2 linked regions of the Methylotuvimicrobium sp. KM2 genome follow. The protein of the gene in region 1 interacts with the protein of each later gene in a pairwise test. Links are inferred from orthologs where the notes say so. Each region holds a gene or a part of one and is shown on either strand. Other genes may lie near its edges. The genes, in order: secD and pheT.

Region 1 (17,421 bases):
GATGCTGGTCGGTATCGGTTTGCTGGTCGCTCATCATCGAGGCGAATGGGGGATCGATAGCGGTACGGCCTTGTTTGTGACGGCCTTGGGCTTGAAGTTGTTGGAGTTGAATAAGCCGCGCGATGTTTATTTGATCGCTTATTTGGGCTTTATCGTCATTGCCGCTCAGTTTTTGTATTGGCAAAACATCGTTGCCGCCGTTTATGGTTTGTCGGTCAGTGTGTTGTTGTTGGCATGTTTGGTTGCCGTGAATCAGCATGGCCGTCTGTTTCGCGCCGATGTATTCCGCAGGATTTCGTATTTGTTTTTGCAGGCCCTGCCGATGACGGCAATTTTATTCATGGTGTTCCCTCGGGTGCAGGCGCCTGCCTGGGCATTTTTGAATGACGATAAGCATCGGGCGCAGTCGGGGCTCGGCGATATTTTGGAGCCGGGCGCTTTCGATCAATTGGCTTTGTCGCCCAAACTGGCGTTTCGGGTCAAGTTTGACGGGGCGATGCCGCCTAAGGATCAATTGTATTGGCGCGGCCCGGTGTTTAGTTTTACCGACGGCGTTCGGTGGCGCAAGTCTAATAATGCTCATGCCAAGTATTATCAAGAACCCTTGCAGGTATCCGGTCAATCGTATGCCTATCGCTTGTTGCTGGAGCCGCAAGCTCACTCATGGGTGTATGGGCTGGAGATGCCCGTCGAGTTCGATGATTCGTTGCGGCGCGATGCCAATTATCAGTTGCTTAGTCGGGTTCGGAGCGGGGAGGCCGCCGAATTTAAGCTGGTGTCTTATTCGCACTACAACACCGGCCGCATTACGCGCTCGGAGTATGCGGAGAACCGGCAGTTACCCGGCGAGCCTTCCGCTGAAGTCGAGTCTTTGGTCCGGCAGCTACACGGTTTTGACGAGGCGCCCGAGCGGTATTTGAATAATGTGTTGGCGTGGTTTCGGCGGCAGGGTTTTCAATACAGTCTGACACCGCCTTTGATGCCGGATCGTCCGATTGAAACATTTTTGTTCGAGGCCAAAACGGGTTTTTGCAATCACTATGCGACGGCGTTTGTTTATTTATTGAGGGTCGCCGATATTCCGGCCCGTGTGGTTACGGGTTATCAGGGCGGCGAGTTCAATAAAATCGGCCGGTTTTTAGAAGTCCGGCAATCGGATGCGCATGCCTGGGCTGAGGTTTGGCTGGACGGCAAGGGTTGGGTTCGGGTCGATCCTACGAGTGCCGTTATGCCGGTTCAGACCGCGCAAGATTCGCTTAGGGATGAGCGTCCGGAGTTCGGAGAGGCGGGTGCGGCGCCAACTGACCGGGAAATTCGTGATTCCTGGTCCGATTTGAAGCCGGTCGAGCAGTTTTGGAATAGTTTGGAATATTACTGGCAGCGCTGGATCGTCAGTTATGGCAGCGGGACGCGTAGCGATCTGTTGAATCGCCTTCATCTGAAGCATTGGCAAGAGGTGTTGTTCGGCTTGCTGGCCGTATGGCTTGCGGTGATGTTGATTTTGGCGGGTATGTTGTTGAGGCCTTGGGGCAAGCGTGACGATCCGGTGGTGAAATTGTATCGGAAATTTTGCCGGAAAATGACCCGGCTGGGCGTGGAGAGAGCAAGCGGCGAAGGACCGATCGATTTTGCGCAAAGAGCAAAGGTGCATTGTCCGGAATTGGCGCGCGATATCGATGAGATTACCGAGATATTCGTTAGATTGAAGTATCAACGTGCGGATTCGGACGGCGATTTTAGACGCTTGAGAAGGAAGGTTTCGGGGTTGCGATGTTGAATTCGGAAGGGCCGATGGGTTTCGGCTTCCGCCTCTACCCATCCTACGCAAGAGCGACCCTGTAGGATGGGTAGCAGCGAAGCGGAAACCCGTCATCCTAAATTCGGCAGTTCAACCATGAAGCACATGAAGTTCATGAAGTATTTCAATAGATTACCTAAACATTGCAGCTAACCTTTCGGGTGAGCGAAAGTTGTTCATAAACGAATGACAAGTTATTGAGTTAACTTCTTATTCTTCATGATCTTCATGGTGAAATGCTTTTTCTAGGATCATGGGGACTAGGGCGCCCGCAAATGGCAGGAAAAGATTGCGGACGGGTTGATAAAACCCGTCCGGCGGAAGATAACCGTCGGTGGGGAGAAACGATGGGTTTCGGCTTCCGCCTCTACCCATCCTACGCAAGAGCGACCCTGTAGGATGGGGGTATTGCTACCGACTTCAGGCCAAATAAATCCTCTCCAATGCGCTGCGCGAGACATTGCCGTGTGAGTCTTCGGCTTCAATGTAGTAGCGCACATTGCCCGCTCCGACCGGTAAGGACGCGGTGCAATAATCGGCCGATACCGAGGCGCCGGTGTGGCTTGGATATGGGCCGTGATTGTTGAGATCCAGGCGTTTCTCGCCGGAAGCTGTGCGCAGTACGAGTGTCGTGCGCTTCAGGCCGGATAGATCGTGGATGAAGGTATGCAGCGTGGCTTCTCTCGGCGCGGCTTTAAGGCAACCCTGTCCCCAGCAATCGCCGCCCGGGTTTTCCGGCGTTACCCAGGGGGCGAAAATGGTCGGGCCGGTGCGGTCGCCGACTTGTTTAACGGCGCTGCCGAGTAATTGCCAGCCTTTATTGGCGGCTTCGGTAACTTGTTTATCCCAGACGTCCTGACCGGTCCAATACCAGTAACAGCTGGTTTCGGCCGTGAGCATCAAGCGCGAGGCTTCTTGCAGCGCTGCATGTTCCGGCGCGCTGTCTTCGATCGTATGCACGAGGTTTTGTAGCGCCGTGAGCGCGGCCCACGAGTTGAGGTCGGGCGAATAGGATTGGTCGTAGCGGCTGAACCATTTCATGAATTGCGGGTCGCCGTTGTCGGCGCCGCTCCAGGAGCCGGGTTCGATATGCACGGCCTGAGCCGGGTCGGGCGGGAAACGCCGCAGATAATCCTCGCTGGTGGTCAGTTCGAAGCGCGGGTCTTCTTGCAGCCAGCGCACCAGTTCGCCGGTGTTGTGGTGATAATAGCTGTCCGCGCCGCCGCCGTGGTTGTCGCCGTCGGAATGCAGCAGAAAAAAAGGCGGATGTTTCGGATCGAAACTGCCGGTTTCGACGATTCTGTCGTAAACTTGACCGAGTACGTCGGGATATTGCAAGGCGCCGAAGCCGCCCCGGGCGTCTTCATTACCGATATAGCGCTCGGCCGGAATGCCGATGATTTTATGAATATTGCCGTCCGGGTCTTCGTAGGCGATATATTCGGGCCGCATCAGGCTCGGGGAAATCTTGGAGCCGGCCCAGATATTGTGCAGTTGAAGCCAATCGTCCACCGGCGGGTTGACTTGTTCAGCGGGGTTGGGCGGCAGCATGCCTTCGTTGATGCCGGCGTAGGGGTAATCGCGGCAGGCGCGGTAACGGTGAATGGAATCGTAGATGACCGCTTCGATGCCGGCTTCCTTCAGTGCCGGAATCATGCGCACATGGAAGGCGGTCTCCGGTGGGAACAAGACTTTGGAGGCTTCGACGCCGAAGTGGGCGCGTATGGCGTCTTGATGCCACTGAATGTGGCGCACGATGTTGCGCGCCGGAATCAGCGCCATCAGCGGATGAAAGTAGCCGAACGCGGAAAAAGCCATGCGGGGATTGCCGAGTGCGGTTTTGGCGCCGGCGATGCCGCGCAACTCGTTTTTCCAGTCCGAGAAACGACCGCCGCACAAGCCTTGTGCCTCGCAACGATCGAGTTGTTCGATCAGCGAACCGCTCCAACTGGTCGACAGTCCGGCATGCGGCAAGTTTCCTTCGTCATATTGGCGCACCGCGGCCGGTAGGAAGCCGGTGTAATTGCCGACACGAGAGCCGAAGATCTCGTCTTTTTCACCATCCCAATAATCGGGATCGGCCGCGCGGTAATAGGGCTGGTGCATGTGTTTGTGAATACCGAAGTATACCTTGATGCCGTCGGCAATCTCTATTTTCCGTGCGGCGCGAGGAGGAGCGTCGAGCCGAAGGTCGCGATAGACTTTGATCCAGTCGTCTCCGCCGGCCCGGCTCAAGTCGGCCTGGCGGCAGCCTTCGATCTGTATATTGATGTGGTTTGCGGCAAATAAACCGGCCGGTATCTTTGCGGTATAAATGTAGTCGCCTTTGTCGTCGGCCCGGCTGCCGATCGCATCATCCTTTATGATTTTTTGTCGGCCTTCGCCATGCAATATCACTTGCGGAAACGGGATTATGCCGTCGGCGCGAAAGCTGACCTCGAATGATGGGTTTTTTCCCGAGGCATCGCAAGCAAGCGATTCGGGGCAATTGATATCCGATAGTTTGGAAAAAATACTCATCTTTATGTCCTATGATTTCAACGACTGAGAATGACAAAAGTGTAAGTCTTCCCTCTCAATCTGTCGACTTTCGGGTGCTTTAGGACTCGGTCATAAATAATTTCCGTAATTTTCGTGAACAGAATGCTTTGGCTAATCGTCGTCTTCTAGTAATTCGACACCGATTCTGCTTCGATGTACGCAGTCGGCGTAGACGTCATCGGAGTTCGACATGCCGCGTGCTTCTAAATAACATTGATGCGAAACCGTCAAATAGTCTTCCAAGTCCACTTTAGGGGTTTTGTGCCCGGCAAAACGCATGCAGTTGGTAAAGGCGCCGGCATCGTAGATCACTGGGATTTCGACCACGGTCATACTCCCCCCGGTCGGTACTTTTATGCGCTCCTTGTGCATCGAGATTTTGAAGCAGTTCGAGGCATCGGTGAAATAACCGCGATGATCTTCTCCGGGTTCGGTTTGGGTGAATGTACCCGAACAACTTTGCAAAATAAGTATCGATATCGACAAGGCGGTTTTTTTAAAACTGAGCATCATTATTAATTAGGGCAAAAGGGGCGACAGGCTATTATCGAGCCGAAATGTGACAATTAAATGAATCGGCAATTTAGGATTTCGTGAAAAATAACTTTCCTGGTGCTATGAGTTTTGTAGCGGGTTCGGTAACTCGCTCGACAGGACGCCGTGAACCCAGCACCTAAATCCAGCACCTAAATTCCATAGCCGATTGGCTTTGTTTAATATCATGACTAATTTAGGTGCTGGATGAATTCCATGAGTCTTTGGCAATGATTCAAAATCATGGCTTATTTAGGTGCTGGGTGAATACTTCCGTGTAGGCTTGACGGCGGCTTTCCCTGCCGCCGACACCTGTCAATCGAGCAACCGAACCTGCTTACCTTGCATTAAAAATAGGGAAGTTATTTATGACCGAATCCTTAGTTGGATCGAAACGATTTATGATTGACCATTCGAAGAGTTTTGTTGAGTTCTTGATTATCAAGGTAATCATTTATTTAATAAATGAGAGCTCATTTCCGCGATAGGTAATATAGTGAGTATTCAGTCCCACAGCCATTATCGTTCACATGCTCTGCGCTCGGCGTTATACATAAGTCATTTATTATCCTTTTGCAATTTTTTAGCCAATGAGTCCTCGATACCATTTATTGCTGCTTAGCACTCTCGGCTCCGAAATCGCGATCTGGGGATCGCTCCCACATAGCGTCCGCCACTCTCTCTGTGGGAGCGACGCCTTCGTCGCGACTATCGAAGCCGTTAACGCTCAAACTCCAATAGCCTTTTCGACAACACAGCAATTTAGAACTCGGTCGCTACTTTTTGCACAATAGGTATATTTATACTTGTGTATAACGACGAGTGCTCTGCGTGGGGACGATAGGTGGTGTGAATAATTACGTAATAAATGGTCTGTTGTTAAACGGTTTTTAAAATTTAACGGGGGAGGGGGTATGAGTGAAGATGTTCGAATGGGTCCGGTACGTTTGATTCAAGGCATTGAAGTCCCGAGTTTCTTTTATGGGACGGCCTGGAAGGAAGAGCGGACCGAGGCATTGGTTTTGGCAGCGATCGAAGCCGGCTTCCGGGCCGTCGATACCGCGAATCAGCGGCGGCATTATTACGAAGAGGGCGTCGGACATGCGCTAAGCAAGGTGCTGGGGGAGGGCCGACTTAAACGCGGCGAGCTGTTTCTGCAAAGCAAGTTTACCTTTGCGGCGAGTCAAGATCATCGGCTTCCTTACGATCCCGGTGCGGATTACGCCACGCAGGTTGATCAGTCGTTCAACAGTTCGCTGCAGCACCTCGGTGCCGACTATCTGGATTCCTATATTTTGCATGGACCTTCGTTAGGCCAAGGTTTGGCCGAAGCGGATCGAGAAGTATGGCGAGCGATGGAACGACTCTGCAAAGCCGGTTCGGTTCGATTGATCGGCGTTTCGAATATCGGCGAGGATCAATTAAGGCTCTTGATCGAATTTGCCGAGATAAAGCCGGCATTCGTGCAAAACCGATGTTTTGCGCGGACGCAATGGGATGCCGGCGTTCGCGGGTTGTGTGCTGAGCATGGCATCGTTTACCAGGGGTTTTCGTTGTTGACGGCTAACGCTTCCGAATTGAACCGCCCTGTCATGGATCAGGTTGTAAAGCGCCATGGCTGCACCAAGGCGCAGGCCGTGTTCCGTTTCGCGTTGCAGCTCGGTATGATTCCGTTGACCGGCACGAGCGATCCGGAGCACATGAAACAAGACTTATCGGTATATGACTTCGCGTTCGATGCAGATGAAATAGCTATGATTGAAAATGTTGCGGCTTGAATCGATGATTTTCTCGTTTCATCGCTCCAGCGTGGGAACGCATACCGATCTTATCACGGCAACCAAGGTATGGATTCCCACGGAGGACCGTGGGAACCAGAAAAAATGCTGCTTAATGGATGGTTCGAGCCGATAGTTAATGTTAGGAGGAATTTGTTATGCCTTATTTAAAACTCAACACCAATACGCCTATTGACGATGAAAAATCATCGCCATTATTGGCTGAAATGTCACTGCTTATGGCCAAAGAGACCGGTAAGCCGGAGCGCTATGTCATGGTCGAGCTGGCTTCCGGCAAGCCGATGTTGTTCGGCGGCAGCGATAAGCCGTTGGCTTATCTCGAATGTAAGAGTATCGGCTTGAGCGTCGCTCAGGCGCGTTCGTTGTCGGCGTCGTTGAGCCGCTTGTTGGAAAAGGAGTTGTCGATACCGCCCTATCGCGTCTATATCGAATTCAGTAATTGCCCGGCCGAATTATGGGGATGGAACGGATCGACATTCGGATGAGCGAGTGATAGGAACGCCCTGCGTTCAGCCTTCGAAAATTGTGATCACCTAACTTACATGAAGATGCTATCATTACCCCGGCAAATGGAAGCGCGTGGCGTTAGTGGAGGGCGAGGCCACTCGCCCGACAGGGCGCCGTGAACCCAGCACCTAAGTTCCATAGGTCTTTGGCAATGATCCAAAATCATGGCTTATTTAGGTGCTGGGTGAATACGTCCATGTAGGCTTGACGGCGGCTGTCGATCGAGCAACCGCACCCTCTCCGGAACCGGTATTTTCTCTGCCGAGCTTCTTATATCGAAAAATTAGATAATGAGTCCAAATCTACGAACTTTCACACTAAGGAAAAGGAGGTTTTATGTTATTTAAATTGATTATGGTCTTTGTCGATGAGGACAAGGTTGAAGACGTTATGGACGCGTCGAGAAACGCCGGTGCGACCGGTGCGACGATCATCAGTAAGGCTCGCGGGCAAGGTCTCGAAAAAGTCGTCGGTATTTTGGGTTTCGAAATTTTGAGCCCGCGCGCGGTCGTGCTGATACTGGCCGAGGGGAGGCGGGCCGAATGTATTTTGGAGGCGGTTACCGAAGCCGGCAATCTCGATGAAAGTCTCGGCACCGGCATCGCCATTCAGCTCGATGTCGACAAGGCCTTGGGTCTCAGCGAGCATATCAAGGAGCTGGAAAAAAAGAAGCCGTTCGCATGAGCGACGGCGTTTACTTTGAGATATTTAACATTTTATTCGAAAAAGAGCGTATTCACCGATGATAGAACAAGCCTTTGTGCAGATATTATTGATGCTTGGCACGTCCGTGGCGACCGTCATCCTGTTTCAGAAACTGCACATTCCTTCAAGTCTCGGCTATCTGATGGTCGGCGTGCTGTTCGGCGCGCATACGCCGGGGCCGGTCATCGACGTTCAACAGATTCGGGAAGTCGCCGAATTCGGTATCGTGTTTTTGCTGTTCACGATCGGCCTGAGTTTTTCGTTGCCGCAGATCCATGCCTTGCGCGGTCAAGTGTTGAGTCTCGGCACCGGGCAAGTCGTTTTGACGACAGCGTTGATCGGCACGGGCTGTTGGCTGCTCGGTTTGCCGCCGGCGACTTCGTTCGTAATCGGCGCGGTGTTTGCGCAATCGTCGACGACGATCATCAGCAAACAACTCGCCGAGCAAGGCGAGGAAAATAGTCGGCACGGTCGATTGGGTGTCGCGATGTCGGTGTTTCAAGACGTGACCGCCGTGCCTTTGATTGTTGTCATTCCGGTGCTCGGCGTGCTCGATGGCGATGCCGGCGTGTTGTTCGAATCGCTTGGCTGGGCAATGGCCAAGGCTATTGTCGCGTTTTTGCTGGTTTTCATACTGGGCAGATGGTTGCTTCGCCCATTGTTTCATGGCGTCGCGGCCAGGCGCTCCACCGAGCTGTTCACGCTGACGGTGCTGTTCGTATCGCTGTTGGCTGCGTGGACGACCAGCCAGCTGGGTTTGTCGATGGCGTTCGGTGCGTTTCTGGTCGGCATGATGCTCGGTGAGACCGAGTTCCGCCATCAGGTTGAATCGACGATCAGGCCGTTTCGCGATGTCTTGATCGGTTTGTTCTTCGTAAGCATCGGCATGCTGTTCGATCCTGCCGCGATTCCTCAGAATTGGCAATGGGCGTCGTTAGGCGCCGTCGCGATGCTGGTGTCGAAAACGCTGTTGGTGACGTTGATCGTGCGTTGGTCGGGGCTCGACGGTCTGACCGCATGGCGTACCGGGTTCTTGCTCGCGGTCGGCGGAGAGTTCGGTTTTGCGTTGCTCGCGATCGCGCTCGATGTGAATGCCATTGCCAATGAATATTCACAGATCGTCTTTACTTCGGTGTTGTTTTCGATGATCGCGGCGCCTTTTTTGATTCGATACAACCATGTTCTGGCCGGCTTGTTGGTGCGAAGGTCGATAAGGCGTCAAAATGATCCCGAAACTTTTCCAGTCAGTTCAGAGGCGACGCAACATTTGCACGATCATGCGATCATTTGCGGCTACGGTCGCATCGGACAGAGTGTCGGTCATTTTCTGGAAGAAGAAAAAATACCTTATGTCGCGGTCGATCTCGATTCGACGCGTATCAAAGAGGCTCATGTCGCCGGTGAGCCGGTCTATTACGGCGACTCGTCGGAGCGGGACATTCTGGAGGCCTTGGGCGTCGATAGCGCCAAATTACTCGTGATCAGTTACGACGATGTGTTGTTGGCGAAAAAGATTCTGCATCATGTTCGTACGTTGCGTCCGGATTTGCCTGTCATGGTGCGAACGCGTGACGAGGCTCATGTTGATGAATTGCGGCAGGCCGGCGCGACCGAAGTTGTGCCGGAGGTGCTCGAAGCCGGGTTGATGATCGCGTCTCATGCCTTGTTATTGCTGAATGTGCCGTTTAATCGTGTCGTGCGCCGCATGCAACAGCAGCGGGCCGGCCGCTACCGGCTGCTGCGCGAATTGTATCGCGGCGAGGATGTGTCTTTGGATACTCCGGATGCTCTGACAGCAGACGGTTTACGGTCTATTTTAATCGTAGCGGGGAGCAATGGGGTCGGTAAAAAACTGTCCGAGTTCGTTTTCGACGACGTGACGATTTCGTCGCTGGTCCGGCAAGGCAACAGAGAGGAGAACCCGCTTGATGTGGTCATCGCCGAGGGCGATGTCGTCGTGCTGTTCGGAGCGCCCGGCAACTTGGATAGCGCAGAGCGGCTGTTGCTCGGTTGATGAAGTAAGCGGTGGTGGCCGAACGTTCAGCCGTGGCTAATATCTGACAGAAAATTGGACACTCCGATATAATAGCGCGCTTTTAGGCTGAATCTGCCGGAACTTCGCTCGGCTTTCTCATTTTTGATATGCAATTCGATTTACTCAATACGGACGGCCTTGCGCGGCGCGGCCGCCTGACTTTCGCGCGCGGCATCGTCGAGACGCCGGTTTTCATGCCGGTCGGCACTTACGGTTCGGTCAAGGCGATGACGCCGGAAGAATTGGACGATGTCGGCGCGCAAATCATTCTCGGCAATACCTTTCATTTGATGTTGAGGCCGGGAATCGAGGTCATGAACGCGCACGGCGATTTGCACGATTTCATGCATTGGGAAAAGCCGATTTTGACCGATTCCGGCGGCTTTCAGGTGTTCAGTCTCGGCGCATTGCGCAAGATCACCGAGCAGGGCGTGACCTTCAAATCGCCGATCAACGGCAGCTCGATTTTCATGGGGCCGGAAGAATCAATGGCGGTGCAACGGCATCTAGGTTCCGATATCGTGATGATTTTCGATGAATGCACGCCTTATCCGGCATCGGTCGACCAGGCCGCCGATTCGATGCGCCTGTCTTTGCGCTGGGCCGAGCGCAGCAAGCAGGCGCATGGCGAGAATCCTTCGGCCTTGTTCGGTATCGTGCAGGGCGGTATGTATGAACACTTAAGGCGAGAATCGTTGGCCGGCTTGGTCGATATCGGTTTCGACGGTTATGCGATCGGCGGTTTGTCGGTCGGCGAGCCGAAAGAGGAAATGCTGGCGATGCTCGATGCCGTACAGCCGATGATGCCGTCCGATAAGCCGCGATATTTAATGGGGGTCGGTACGCCCGAAGATTTGGTCGAGGCGGTCCGGCGTGGCGTCGATATGTTCGATTGCGTAATGCCGACCCGTAATGCCCGAAACGGCCATTTGTTTACGCGTAGCGGTGTCATTAAAATCCGCAACAGTCGTTATCAATTCGATACCGGGCCGCTCGATGAAAATTGCGGCTGTTATACCTGTCGGCATTATTCGCGTTCTTACCTGAGGCATTTGGATAAGTGCGGCGAAATGCTCGGTTCGCGGCTCAATACGATTCATAATCTTTATTATTATTTGCAATTGATGCAGGAGCTTCGGCAGGCGATCGAAACTCGGAGGTTGGATGATTATGTCAAGCAGTTTTATCAACAACGAGGTAAAAACGTTCCCGATGTGGTATAATGGCGGCCTTTTGTATAACAACTACTATAAAAGAGGATAACAATGAGTTTCTTAATTTCCGATGCCATGGCGCAAGCCGCGCCGGCGGCTCAACAACCCGGTTTTGAAGGGTTGCTGTTTCCGCTGGGAATTCTGGTGTTTTTCTATTTTTTGTTTCTGCGGCCGCAATCTAAGCGCAGCAAGGAACACAAGCAGATGATCGACTCGTTGACTAAAGGCGTCGAAGTCGTGACGAATGGCGGCATTTTGGGTAAGGTCGCGGATTTAGACGATAACTTTGTCAAGCTTGAAATCAGCGAGAATGTATTCATTCAGGTTCAACGCCATGCCATCGGCAGTTTAATGCCGAAAGGCACCTATAAAGCGATCGCCAAAAAACCGAAAGTTTGATAGCGGGTTAAAAGTCGGAATAATAAAATGCAAAATCGTTTCCCACTCTGGAAAAATCTATTAATCCTGATCGTTTTTTTGATTGGGCTTATTTATGCCTTGCCTAATCTTTTCGGCGACGATCCGTCGGTTCAGGTGTCCTTCTCGAATGTCAGTACGGTCGAGACCGCCCAGGTTCAGCAGATAGAAGAATTGGTCAAGCAAGCCGGAATGACCATTAAAGAAGTTGAAACCGGTAGCGGAAATATCTTGGTTCGTTTCAACGATACCAACGATCAATTGAAAGCGGCGGATTTACTGAGGGATAAACTGGGAAACGATGCTACGGTCGCGCTTAACTTGGCGCCGGCAACACCCGGCTGGTTGCGCGCGTTCGGCGCAAGTCCGATGTATTTGGGTCTCGATTTGCGGGGCGGCGTGCATTTTATGCTTGAAGTCGATATGGATGCCGCGGTCAAGCAAGCCGAGGAGCGTTATAACGATGACGTTCGTTCGGCCTTGCGCGATGCTAAAATCCGTTACCAATCGGTGTCGCAAGAGACCGGCTATATCCGTGTTAAGCTTAGAGACGAGGAAGATACCAATGCCGCAGTTTCGGTATTGGACAAGGATTTTTCGACGCTGAATATCGAACGGCCGAATGTCGAGAACGAGCTTTGGCTCCGAATTACTGATGCCGAGCAAAAAGAAGTCAAAAAATTCGCACTGGCGCAAAATATCACGACCTTGCGTAACCGGGTCAATGAACTCGGGGTCGCCGAGCCGGTCATCCAACAGCAAGGCAACAACCGTATCGTCGTGCAATTGCCCGGTATTCAGGACACGACCCGCGCCAAGGATATTCTAGGCACGACGGCGACATTGGAATATCGCTTGGTCGACGTCGAACATGACGTGCAAAAAGCATTGAAAGGGCGGCCTCCGGTCGGCAGCCATATCTATTACGAGAAAAACGGTAATCCGATTCTATTGGATAGACGCATCATCGTGACCGGCGATCAGATCGTCGACGCTTCGTCCGGTTTGGATCAAAACAGCTCGCCTTCGGTATTCGTGACCTTGAACGGTATCGGCGCGAAGAAAATGGGTAAGGTGACCAGCGAGAATATCGGCCGGCCGATGGCGGTCGTGTTCGTCGAATATAAAGTCAAAACGCGTGAAGTTAACGGCGAAAAAGTTCGGACCAAGGAAAAGGTTGAAAAAGTGATCAGCGTCGCGACGATTCGCGATGCGTTTAGTAAACGTTTCCAAACCACCGGTCTCGATAGTACGACCGAAGCCCGTAATTTGGCTTTATTGCTTAGAGCAGGCGCCTTGGCCGCTCCGGTCGATATTGTCGAAGAGCGCACTGTCGGTCCGAGCCTCGGTCAAGATAATATCGACCAAGGCATGAGATCGGTCATGGTCGGTTTTGTTCTGGTGTTGTTATTCATGGCGGCTTATTACCGCGTGTTCGGTCTGGTCGCGAATCTGGCGCTAGGCTTCAATCTGGTCGTTATCATTGCAATCTTGTCGATGTTGCAGGCGACGCTGACCATGCCGGGCATTGCCGGGATCGTGCTGACCATCGGTATGGCGGTCGATGCGAATGTATTGATTTTCGAGCGCATTCGCGAAGAAATCAAAAACGGCAACACGCCGCAATCGAGTATCTTTGCCGGTTATGAAAAAGCCTTCGGGACGATTTTCGACGCTAATATCACGACGCTTTTGGTGGCCTTGGTCTTATTCGGATTCGGCACGGGGCCGGTCAAAGGCTTCGCCGTGACATTATCGATCGGTATTTTGTCGTCGATGTTCACGGCGATTTTAGGTACCCGAATGGTGATTAACTGGATTTACGGCAGTCGCCGTGTCGAGAAATTGTCGATTTAGGCGCGTTTCGGATTTAAGAAGACTGATTATGAATAATAAAACGATAGATTTTTTGGGAAAGCGTCAGTGGATCTATATTATTTCCGCGTTGCTGCTGCTGGTTTCGATCGGGTCGCTGGCGATTCAAGGTTTAAAGATGGGTATCGACTTTACCGGCGGTACGCTAGTAGAGGTCGCTTATCAAGATGCGGCCGATTTGACGGTGATGCGCGCGGCGCTTGCCGATGAAGGGTTTGGAGACGCAATGGTGCAGCATTTCGGTAGCGCCAGGGATGTCTTGATTCGCTTGAAGCCCGATGAGACTGTGTCTAGTGCCGAGCTCAGCGCGCGGGTCGTTGCTGCGATCAATAAAAAAACGGCGGAACCGGCCGAATTGCGCCGTGTCGAATTCGTCGGGCCGCAAGTCGGCGATGAATTGGCGGAAGACGGCGGTTTGGCGATGCTGTATTCGATGTTCGGGGTGTTGATTTATATCGCGTGGCGTTTCGAATATAAATTTGCGTTGGGCTCGGTTGCGGCCTTGATTCACGATGTCATTATAACGCTTGGCTTTTTTTCGCTGTTCGGGCTTGAATTCGACTTGACGGTATTGGCTGCCGTTTTAGCGGTCATCGGTTATTCGCTAAACGATACGATCGTCGTATTCGATCGAATTCGCGACAATTTTAGGATTTTAAGGCAAGTCGGTTCCGAGGAGGTTATGAATACTTCCTTGAATGAAACCTTGAGCCGTACTCTGATGACCTCGTTCACGACGATTTTAGTGTTGATCGCATTGGCTGTGCTCGGCGGCGAAATTATTCATAATTTTTCAGTGGCTTTGTTGGTCGGTATTTTGATAGGGACTTATTCTTCTATCTATGTTGCGAGTCCAATCGTGCTGGCGTTAGGAATTACGCAAAAAGATTTGATGGTGCCGGTCAAGGAAGGTACCGATGTGGATGATTTGCCTTAGCATTGTTAGCAGTTAACAGTGAATAGTGAATAGGTCCGGGTTTGTCTCGTTCCCAAGCTCCCGCTTGGGAACGCCTACCTTCAAGCTCTGCTTGACGAAGCTCGTAGGATGCGACCTGTTTCTGGTTCCCACGGTCCTCCGTGGGAACCCATACCTTGTCAGCCGAGGCAAGATCGGTATGCATTCACACGCTGGAGCGTGGGAACGATAGAATGATTATCAATCGGATGTAATTCGTTAGTTTAATTTTTTTTAATACAATTTGGAGTTATTTAAGAATGGCAATAGAACGTACTTTTTCAATCATTAAGCCTGATGCGGTCGCGAAAAACGTCATCGGTGAAATTTACAGCCGCTTTGAAAAAAACGGTTTGCAAATCATTGCAGCGAAAATGCTGCACATGACCCGCGAGCAGGCTGAAGGTTTTTATGCCGTTCATAAAGAACGTCCTTTCTTCAAGGATTTGGTCGATTTTATGATTACGGGTCCTGTCATGATGCAGGTTTTGGAAGGCGAAGATGCGATTGCAAAAAACCGCGATTTAATGGGCGCGACCAATCCTAAAGAAGCGGCGCCCGGAACGATTCGTGCCGATTTCGCCGACAGCATCGACGCCAATGCCGTACACGGTTCCGATGCGCCTGAAACCGCTCAGCAAGAAATCGCTTTCTTTTTTACAGAAAATGAACTTTGCCCTCGCACCCGCTAAGCTGAATAGAATCAATTTGCTCGATTTCGATAGAAAGGGCCTAGAAGCCTTTTTTGTCGAGATCGGCGAAAAGCCTTTTCGCGCGACACAGTTGCTCAAATGGGTTTACCAGGAAGGCGTCGAGGATTTTTCGCAAATGAGCAATCTGAGTAAGGCCTTGCGCACGCAATTGGCCGAACAATGCTCGCTCGATACGCCCGAAATCGTGCTCGAACAAATCGCGTCGGACGGCACGCGTAAATGGGTGTTGGAGACTTCTTGCGGAAATCGTATCGAAACGGTTTTTATTCCCGAAGAGGGGCGGGGTACTTTGTGCGTATCGTCGCAAATCGGCTGCGCATTGGCGTGCACCTTTTGTTCGACTGCCCAGCAAGGGTTTAATAGAAACCTGACGACGGGCGAGATTATCGGTCAGTTGTTCGCTGCGCAAAAGCGCTTGGGTTCGGCGCAAAAAATCACCAACGTCGTGATGATGGGCATGGGCGAGCCCTTGCTTAATTTCGACAATGTCGTGGCGGCAATGAATCTGATGATGGATGATTTTGCCTATGGTCTGTCGAAGCGACGCGTCACGATCAGCACTTCCGGGATAGTACCGGCGATGTATCGCTTGACCGAAGTGTGCGACGTCAGCCTTGCTGTTTCCTTGCATGCCGTGACCGACGAACTGCGCGACGAGTTGGTGCCGATCAATAAAAAATATCCGTTGAAAGAATTGCTGGCCGCCTGCCGGGATAATGTCAAGCGGTCTCCGCGTCGAAGAATTACTTTCGAATATGTCATGCTGGAGGGCGTCAACGATTCGGTGCAAGATGCCAAGGCGATGGTCAAACTACTGAAAACCGTACCGTCGAAAATTAATTTAATCCCGTTCAACCCTTTTCCGAATTCACCCTATCGTTGTTCGAGCAGCGCAACCATCGATCGATTTCGCGCCGTTTTGCATGATGCCGGCATGGTCACGACGATTCGAAAAACACGAGGCGACGATATCGATGCCGCTTGCGGTCAATTGGTCGGAAAGGTCCAGGATAAAAGTCGCCGGCATTTAAAGCTTAAAGTAACGGACTCGCAACGTGCCGCATAAGATAGCTGTATTTTGTCGCTCTGTTTCGCTAGCAAGTTTGCTGGTTCTGCTATCGGCTTGTTCTCTCTTCGGTAGTTCCGGTAGCAGCAATGTGGAAGCGGCCGACACCCAGCTTCAATTAGGTGTCCGTTACATGGGCATGAATAAGCTTGCGATTGCCAAGGAGCATTTGGAAAGATCCGTCGATCTCAATTCGAAAAACGTCGAGGCACGAAATGCGCTGGCTTACTTGTACGAAAAACTCAATGATTTCGAGGCGGCAGAGGATAGCTACGAAAAAGCATTGGGATTGAATTCCGAGGACTTCAGCGTGTTGAACAATTACGGCCGCTTTCTTTGCGAACGTGGCGAGTATCAGGAGGGCATGGAGCTCTTGGAGCAGGCCGTTGCAAATCCATTGAACAACAGGCAGTGGTTGGCGGCTACAAATGCCGGTCGTTGCGCATTGATGCAGGATAATTCCGCCATCGCCGAGGCTTACTTGCGGCAGGCTTTGCAAGTTCAGCCGTCTTATGCGCCGGCGTTGCTGGCAATGCAGAAGTTGAGCTATCAAAAAGGTGATTATTGGGCTGCAAAAGGTTTTTACGAGCGCTATGTCAGCGTTTCTAAGCAAACGGCCGAATCGCTTTGGTATGCTTATCAAACCGAGCGGGCGCTCGGTAACCAAAACGCCGCCGAACAATACAAAAAACAATTGTTGGAATCATTTCCGTTAGCGGAAGAGACCAAACGGATTTATTCCGCTCAAGACAAACTGAAACATGGCAAATAACATTCAGGCTATCCGCGGAATGCATGACATTCTGCCGGATCAATCGCCGCTTTGGCAATATGCCGAGTATATCATTGGAGAAGTGCTTGGCGCCTACGGATACAGTGAAATCAGGTTGCCGATCGTCGAGAAAACCGAACTTTTCAAGCGCTCGATTGGCGAAGTCACCGATATCGTAGAAAAAGAAATGTACACCTTCGACGATCGCAACGGCGATTCTTTGACGTTGCGCCCGGAAGGAACTGCGGGTTGTTTGAGGGCTTCGCTCGAGCATGGCCTGTTACACAATCAGGTTCACCGGTTATGGTATTACGGACCGATGTTTCGGCACGAACGTCCGCAGAAAGGCCGTTACCGTCAGTTTTACCAATTGGGCGTCGAAGCTTACGGTATGTCGGGGCCCGATATCGATGTCGAATTAATTCTACTGAGCCATCGTTTTTGGCAGCGCTTAGGGATTGCCGATAAAGTCGAGTTGCAGCTCAATACG
Region 2 (6,997 bases), 520 kb from region 1 along the record:
GAACTGGCTAAAATTGCGCAAGCCAACTGCAGTAAGCCCTAAAAAAGAAAAACCGGTCGGGTCGGTTCATTCCAGCTTTTCGCGATTTTTCGAAATAGCTATGACGCAGGGTGCGCATCGCGCGCCTTCCTCGAGTGCGACCGACTCCCCAAGCGTTTTTCTTTAAAATACACGTTTCATAGTGCGGCCGCTTCAGCAATGCAGCGACCGCACTTTTTCGATATTTCCCATTCATTTCTAATAGCGAGTTGAGCAGTGTCGGCTACTCTCGAAGATCTCCTGGCGCAAGCTTTACAAGAACTTGCGAATTCTCAAGACCTAAATCAGTTGGATCAGGTGCGCGTTCATTATCTAGGCAAAAAAGGCCTATTTACGCTGCAGATGAAAGAATTGGGCAACCTCGAGCCGCAGCAGCGACGAGAAGCCGGGCAGGTCATCAATCAAGCAAAAAACCAGTTTCAAGAAGCGCTTGACGCGAAGAAGCAAGCGTTAGAAGAAGCGGCGCTACAACAGCGCTTAGCGAGCGAGTCTGTCGATGTGACACTGCCGGGACGAGGGCAACAGGTTGCAGGTTTGCATCCGGTTAGCCGTACCCTGCGCCGCATCGCAAAAATATTCGCCGGCGTTGGATTCGATGTCGTCGAAGGTCCCGAAATCGAGGACGATTATCATAACTTCGGCGCCTTGAATATTCCCGATCATCATCCGGCGCGTGCAATGCACGATACCTTTTATTTCGATGCCCATACGGTGCTTCGCACGCATACGTCGCCTGTGCAGATCCGCGTGATGGAATCCGAACAGCCGCCGTTGAAAGTCATCGCGCCGGGCCGCGTGTATCGTTGCGATTCGGATTTGACGCACACGCCGATGTTTCATCAAGTCGAAGGCTTTTTGGTCGATAGCGGCGTGAGCTTTGCCGATTTAAAAGGCGTCGTTTATGAATTTTTGCGCGCCTTCTTCGAAAAAGACATTCAAGTCCGCTTTCGTCCTTCTTATTTTCCGTTTACCGAACCATCTGCGGAAGTCGATATCGAGTGCGTGATGTGCGGAGGAAAAGGCTGCCGCGTGTGCGGACATACCGGCTGGCTCGAAGTGATGGGTTGCGGCATGATACATCCCGAAGTATTCAAATCGGTGGGTATTAACGGCGAGCTGTATTCGGGCTTCGCATTCGGCATGGGAGTCGAGCGCCTGGCGATGCTGCGCTATGGAATCAACGATTTAAGACTGTTTTTCGAAAACGATCTGAAATTTTTGCAGCAATTTAGGTAGGTTAAGGTCGGATCATGCAATTAAGTGAAGCTTGGTTAAGAGAACTGGTCAATCCGCCGATTACGACGGCGGAACTGGTCGAGCAATTGACAATGGCCGGTCTCGAAGTCGATTCGGTGACGCCGGCGGCGGCCGATTTTAGCGGAGTTGTGGTTGGCGAAGTTTTGGCGATGGAGCCGCATCCCGACGCCGATCGATTGCGAGTCTGCAGGGTCGAGGTTGGTGAGGCCGAACCGTTGCAAATTGTTTGCGGAGCTGCAAATGTTCGGGTCGGTTTGAAAATTCCGGCAGCACTGATCGGTGCGGTATTGCCCGGCGATTTCAAAATCAAAAAGTCGAAACTGCGCGGCGTCGAATCGTTCGGTATGCTGTGTTCCGAAAAAGAGCTGGGTTTGGCAAAAGATGCCGAAGGCTTGATGGAATTGCCCGTCGACTCGCCGGTGGGAACCGATATTCGAGATTATTTGTCGCTGAACGATAATATGATCGAGGTTGATTTGACGCCTAACCGGGCCGATTGCCTGAGCGTCGAAGGTATTGCTCGTGAAGTGGCGGTGTTGAATCGCTTGGATTTTAAACCGGAACATGTGATGCCGGTTTCGGCGGCTCATCAAGAGACGCTAGCGGTCGCGGTAGAGGCTGTTGAATATTGCCCTCGTTATACCGGTCGATTGATTAAAAATGTCAATCCTGACGCCGAAACCCCGTTATGGCTGCAGGAGCGTCTGCGAAGATCCGGATTGCGTAGTCTCGGGCCTTTGGTCGATGTCACCAACTATGTATTGTTGGAGATGGGGCAGCCTTTACATGCCTTCGATGCCGATAAATTGACCGGCGGAATTCGGGTGCGTTTAGCCGAGGCCGGTGAAAAACTGAGCCTGTTGAACGATCAAGAAATCGTGCTCGATAACGAAACGCTGGTCATCGCCGATGATAGTTGTGCGTTGGCCTTGGCTGGCGTTATGGGCGGTAGCGAAAGCGCTGTCGGCGATAAAACAAGCAATATCTTTTTGGAATGCGCGTATTTCTCGCCGGATACCATTATGGGCAAAGCCCGGCGATATGGTTTGCATACCGATTCCTCGCATCGTTTCGAACGTGGTGTCGATCCTTATTTACAATCTCGAGCTCTGGAAAGAGCGACGCAACTGATTCTTTCGATTGCGGGCGGTAGCGCAGGTCCGGTTACGGAAGTCAAAACCGAAACGGCCTTGCCGAAGCGCTTGCCGGTTTTATTGCGCAAACAACAAGTTTTGGACATTCTTTGCGTCGAGCTTGAAGATGAGGTGATTTCCGATATTTTCGAGCGTCTGGGCATGTCGGTCGAAACAGCGGAAGAGGGGTGGCAGGTTACCCCGCCCGGATTCCGCTTTGATATCGCCATCGAGGCTGATTTGATCGAGGAAGTGGCCCGTATTGTCGGCTACAACAATCTGCCGCAAAGCGAATTATTCATGCGCTCGGAGTTGAGCAAGGCGCCGGAAGCGATACTCGAACTCGATAGAGCGAAGGATTTTTTAGTCGATAGAGGTTATCAAGAAGCGATCACCTATAGTTTCGTCGATGAGGCGATACAAAAAATCATCGCGCCGGATGATGAGTTTATTCCATTGCAGAATCCGATTTCATCGGAATTGGCTGTGATGAGAACCACTTTATGGTGCGGCTTGCTGCGTGCCGCCTTGCATAATATCAATCGGCAGCATACTCGGGTCCGGTTATTCGAAACCGGTTTACGTTTCGTGCGTCGGGGCGGCGCGACTCATCAGCAAAAAATGCTGGCAGGTCTCGCGATCGGCGATGTTTATGCCGAGCAATGGGGAGATAATGGCCGTGCAATCGATTTTTTCGATGTTAAGGCCGATCTTGAGGCCCTGTTTGCCTTAACCGGTATGAAGTTTCGTTTTGAGGCGGCAATGAATCCCGCTTTACATCCTGGTCAGTCGGCGCAAATTCTTTCTGCGTCAGGAGAAAATGTAGGCTGGTTAGGCATGTTGCATCCGTTGCTCGAAAAGCAGCTCGATTTCGATTCGAGAGTTTTTCTGTTTGAGTTGGACCAAGATTTGTTGCTGAATAAAGCGATTCCTGCGTTCAAACCATTATCGAAGTTTCCTTCGGTACGCCGTGATATGGCCTTGATCGTCGATGAAAAAGTGACGGCCGGTCAAATCGTCGATACGATAAAAAGCTGTAACGAGCCGATGATACAAGACATTATGATTTTCGACGTGTATCGTGGAGCTGGTGTCGAAGCCGGTTGCAAAAGCATTGCCTTAGGGCTGGTTTTTCAAGATTTTTCACAAACTCTTACCGATTCGCAAATAGATGCTATATTTAGCAAACTGTTAGCGGCTTTAGCCGATAAGACCAATGCAAAACTGAGGGATTAAATTTATGGCATTAACGAAAGCTGATTTTGCCGAGAGGCTATTTGACGAGCTTGGATTAAACAAGCGCGAAGCGAAAGACATGGTGGATTTGTTTTTCGAAGAAATAAAAGGATCTTTGGAAAACGGAGAACAGGTCAAATTATCGGGATTCGGCAAATTCGAACTTCGGGACAAAAACAGTCGGCCGGGTAGAAATCCGAAAACAGGTGAAGAAATACCTATTACCGCCCGTCGTGTGGTAACATTCAGGTCCGGTCAAAAACTAAAAGCCCGAGTAGAAGCTTATGCTGGAACCGAGTAATAATAATGAACTGCCACAGATACCGGCGAAACGCTATTTTACGATAGGTGAAGTCAGCGAGTTATGTGCGGTCAAGCCGCATGTACTAAGGTATTGGGAGCAGGAGTTTTCAGAGCTAGCCCCAGTAAAACGGCGGGGTAACCGTCGTTACTATCAAAGGCACGATGTATTGATGATTCGTCAGATTCGATCGCTCCTTTATGAGCAAGGCTATACGATAGGAGGCGCGAGGGCGCACTTATCAAGCGACGATGCCAAGGAAGACTCAACTAGGACCAAGCAGTTGATTCATCAAATGATCGGCGAATTAGAAGATATACTGGAAATTCTTAAATAATTAGCAAGCTTTAATTATTCAATAGATAGGCCTGAATAGTTAAGTTTGTATTCACTTTTTAACGAATATCCAGTATCATTCGATTCTTTTTCAAATCGTCGGGGCGTAGCGCAGCTTGGTAGCGCACTTGCATGGGGTGCAAGGGGTCGGAGGTTCAAATCCTCTCGCCCCGACCAATTGAATCAAAGACTTAAAAAATATCAAAATTCTCAAAATCATAAAAATAAGGTTTCGGGATACCTTTCGGGATACCTTTTTTTATCGATTGATGTAACTTCGCGCGATATTTGTCACCAGTTTTGCGCGATATTTGTCACTCCAAAAACTCTTGGATAGCACCTTTAAATGACTCCTCCGCAGCGTTAATTGATTCGATGTCTTCGGCAAGTTTTAATACGCGTTTGGCTGCTTGACGAGCGCCTTCGATCGCTGCCCCCACTTCTTCCCATTGCGCTGCCGTGGTTACGATCAGATCGGCCACTTCAGCGGCGGTCGCGCCGGTGGCGTCGACTTCGGCTTTGACCCATTTATAAGGGGAAGCATCTTCCGGGTATCCTGCCGCGATGTAGGCTTTGGCGTCGTCCAGTTTGCTCAGGTAGGTCGCTTGTTGGCCAGGCGCTTCGGTGAAGTAGTTTAGGCGGGCTTGACCGGCTATTCGGTCGATGTTGCGTTCGGCTTCAGACCTGCACAGGGCGATGATTTCGCTCGTATCTTCTGCGTAGGCTTTTGTTTGCCAATCCCATCGGCTTAGCCTGTGCGGTTTGGGCGGAAACTCGACTAATGCAGGAGGGTCTTGCTCGATATCGACATAGACATTATTTAAATTGATATCCTCCCCAAGTGAGATATATGCATCACCATCCGCTAGATTGATATCGATATCAGTCTTAGGAATGTTTAATACTTTTCCTGGATTCAAGTTATAAGTGCAATCCCACTAATCATGCGGCTTTGCACTCTGGTTGTTCAAAAAACACCGAATGAGGTGTTCGATAGTCCAGTCCTTTTCGGGGGCGGTGATTGAGCCGGTGCATAACCTTTTCGACCTGCTCGTCGGTGATGTCCTCAAAGCTGCTGCCCTTGGGGAAATATTGCCGAATGAGGCCATTGGTATTCTCGTTAAGTCCACGTTCCCAGGAGCAATAAGGGTTGGCGAAATAAACTGGCGCATTGAGCGCTTGGCTGATCGCTTTGTGTCCGGCAAACTCTTTCCCGTTATCCGAGGTAATCGTCAGTACCTTGTCCTGATAATTGGTCAGTAACTCAATTGTTGCTGTCGTCACGCCTTCAGCATGCTTGCTATCGACCTTTTTAATCAAGGTGAACTTGGACTTACGATCGACCAGCGTCACCAAGGCGCCCTGATGGTTTTTTCCGATGACGGTATCAATTTCCCAATCACCGATACGGCCCTTTTCGTCAACAATCGCCGGTCTTTCTGCGATGCCGACACGCCCGACAATCTGCCCCCGTTTGTCTTTCGAGCCATATTTCTTGCGGCGCTTCTTGTGGGCTTGGCGCAAGTGCTTATACAGGTCGCCTCCCGCGCGTTTGTCTGCCCAAATGTGCTGATAGATCCGTTCATGACTGATACGTGTGCCGTGCTCCTTGTCCAGCCAGCCCGAAATTTGCTCAGGGCTCCAATCCAGACGCACTTGGCCTTCGATTAAGCTAATTACTTCCGCGGTCATTTTAACGGACTTAAAGGCTTGCCGTTTGCGTCTGTCCGACTTGATCTGGGCCTGTTTAGGACGATAGCCACGCAGTCCGCGATTACGTGTCAACTCACGGCTAATCGTGCCCTCTGAGACGCCAACAATCTCGGCGATCTTTTTATTTGTTTGTCCTGCTTTCAATAAGGCGGCAATCTGGTATCGTTGTGCTTCGGTCAACTGTTTGTAGTCCGTCATCGCTTATCCATCTTTGGTCGGATTGAGAAGGGGTGGTACTATAACAGTTGACCCCTTCTTTATCACTCAAAATGAATTGCACTTGTTAGTTGAATCCGCGCAAGATGAAGTGATCCCTCTGATGCGAGCAGTATGGCTTTATCGAGAAACAAAACAGGAGGAACAAAAGAAAAAGCGTCTTGCGGTTGTTGGCTGGCTTTTACGACACGGTTGTGATTTAGGTTTTTTCCATGAAAATGCTGAGCTGCCAACCGTTTTATCTGTAGTAATGGATGCCAACGATTCGGAACTAAACAAGCTCTTTGGCTTAATTTCATATGTTGAATTATGAAATGATTTTGTCGTTTAATTGTTTAACGGCAAGAACAATTTTAAAGGCTGACCAGGAAACGCGATAAAACCGAACTGTTGATAAAACGCCGCTGCCGAAGAGTTCAAAGCATCCACCACGACCGCATAAACCGCCATCACTTCGCTAGCCTGCTCCACACGCTGGACTGCATCCGCTAATAATATCGTCCCCAGGCGTTGGCCCTGGTGGCGCTTATCAACCGCTAGTCTTCCCAATAATGCGGTAGGGACCGGGTATTTGGGCAAGCGTAGTTTATGATCTGGCGGCAAGTCATCGACACAAATACTGCCAGCGCTGAGAGTGTAATAACCTAGAATGATTTGCGGACAATCGGCATCTGTCGCTACAAATACCTTATTGATACGATGCTTTACATTCTGGCGAGCATATTGTTGCAAGTAGCTATTCAGGCCGGCATCGCCGCAGTCGAAT

Evidence for each region.
Region 2: the proteins of secD (region 1) and pheT interact in binary tests that used the Escherichia coli proteins (3 or more experiments, as listed by UniProt). The link is inferred for Methylotuvimicrobium sp. KM2 from one-to-one orthologs.

What each region holds. Positions count from the first base shown.
Region 1 is NZ_CP150634.1:561,024-578,444, forward strand. Bases 11,061-13,983 are described here. They hold secD (protein translocase subunit SecD), read left to right. Parts: upstream 11,061-11,559; coding sequence 11,560-13,407; downstream 13,408-13,983. Other genes in these bases: tgt (tRNA guanosine(34) transglycosylase Tgt), read left to right, coding at 11,061-11,142; yajC (preprotein translocase subunit YajC), read left to right, coding at 11,185-11,532; secF (protein translocase subunit SecF), read left to right, coding at 13,436-13,983. In the rest of the region: WJM45_RS02470 (DUF3488 and transglutaminase-like domain-containing protein), read left to right, coding at 1-1,777; WJM45_RS02475 (glycosyl hydrolase family 57), read right to left, coding at 2,219-4,318; WJM45_RS02480 (hypothetical protein), read right to left, coding at 4,451-4,852; WJM45_RS02485 (aldo/keto reductase), read left to right, coding at 5,788-6,651; WJM45_RS02490 (phenylpyruvate tautomerase MIF-related protein), read left to right, coding at 6,810-7,157; WJM45_RS02495 (P-II family nitrogen regulator), read left to right, coding at 7,516-7,863; WJM45_RS02500 (cation:proton antiporter), read left to right, coding at 7,922-9,898; more of tgt, read left to right, coding at 10,027-11,060; more of secF, read left to right, coding at 13,984-14,362; ndk (nucleoside-diphosphate kinase), read left to right, coding at 14,641-15,072; 23S rRNA (adenine(2503)-C(2))-methyltransferase RlmN, read left to right, coding at 15,047-16,159; type IV pilus biogenesis/stability protein PilW, read left to right, coding at 16,149-16,931; hisS (histidine--tRNA ligase), read left to right, coding at 16,921-17,421. UniProt on the Escherichia coli protein: Part of the Sec protein translocase complex. Interacts with the SecYEG preprotein conducting channel. SecDF uses the proton motive force (PMF) to complete protein translocation after the ATP-dependent function of SecA.
Region 2 is NZ_CP150634.1:1,096,015-1,103,011, forward strand. The notes cover bases 890-3,977. They hold pheT (phenylalanine--tRNA ligase subunit beta), read left to right. Parts: upstream 890-1,289; coding sequence 1,290-3,665; downstream 3,666-3,977. Other genes in these bases: pheS (phenylalanine--tRNA ligase subunit alpha), read left to right, coding at 890-1,275; ihfA (integration host factor subunit alpha), read left to right, coding at 3,670-3,966; WJM45_RS04890 (MerR family transcriptional regulator), read left to right, coding at 3,950-3,977. Outside these bases: rplT (50S ribosomal protein L20), read left to right, coding at 1-42; more of pheS, read left to right, coding at 256-889; more of WJM45_RS04890, read left to right, coding at 3,978-4,303; WJM45_RS04900 (hypothetical protein), read right to left, coding at 4,617-5,222; WJM45_RS04905 (IS30 family transposase), read right to left, coding at 5,245-6,213; WJM45_RS04910 (hypothetical protein), read left to right, coding at 6,296-6,544; WJM45_RS04915 (GNAT family N-acetyltransferase), read right to left, coding at 6,559-6,997.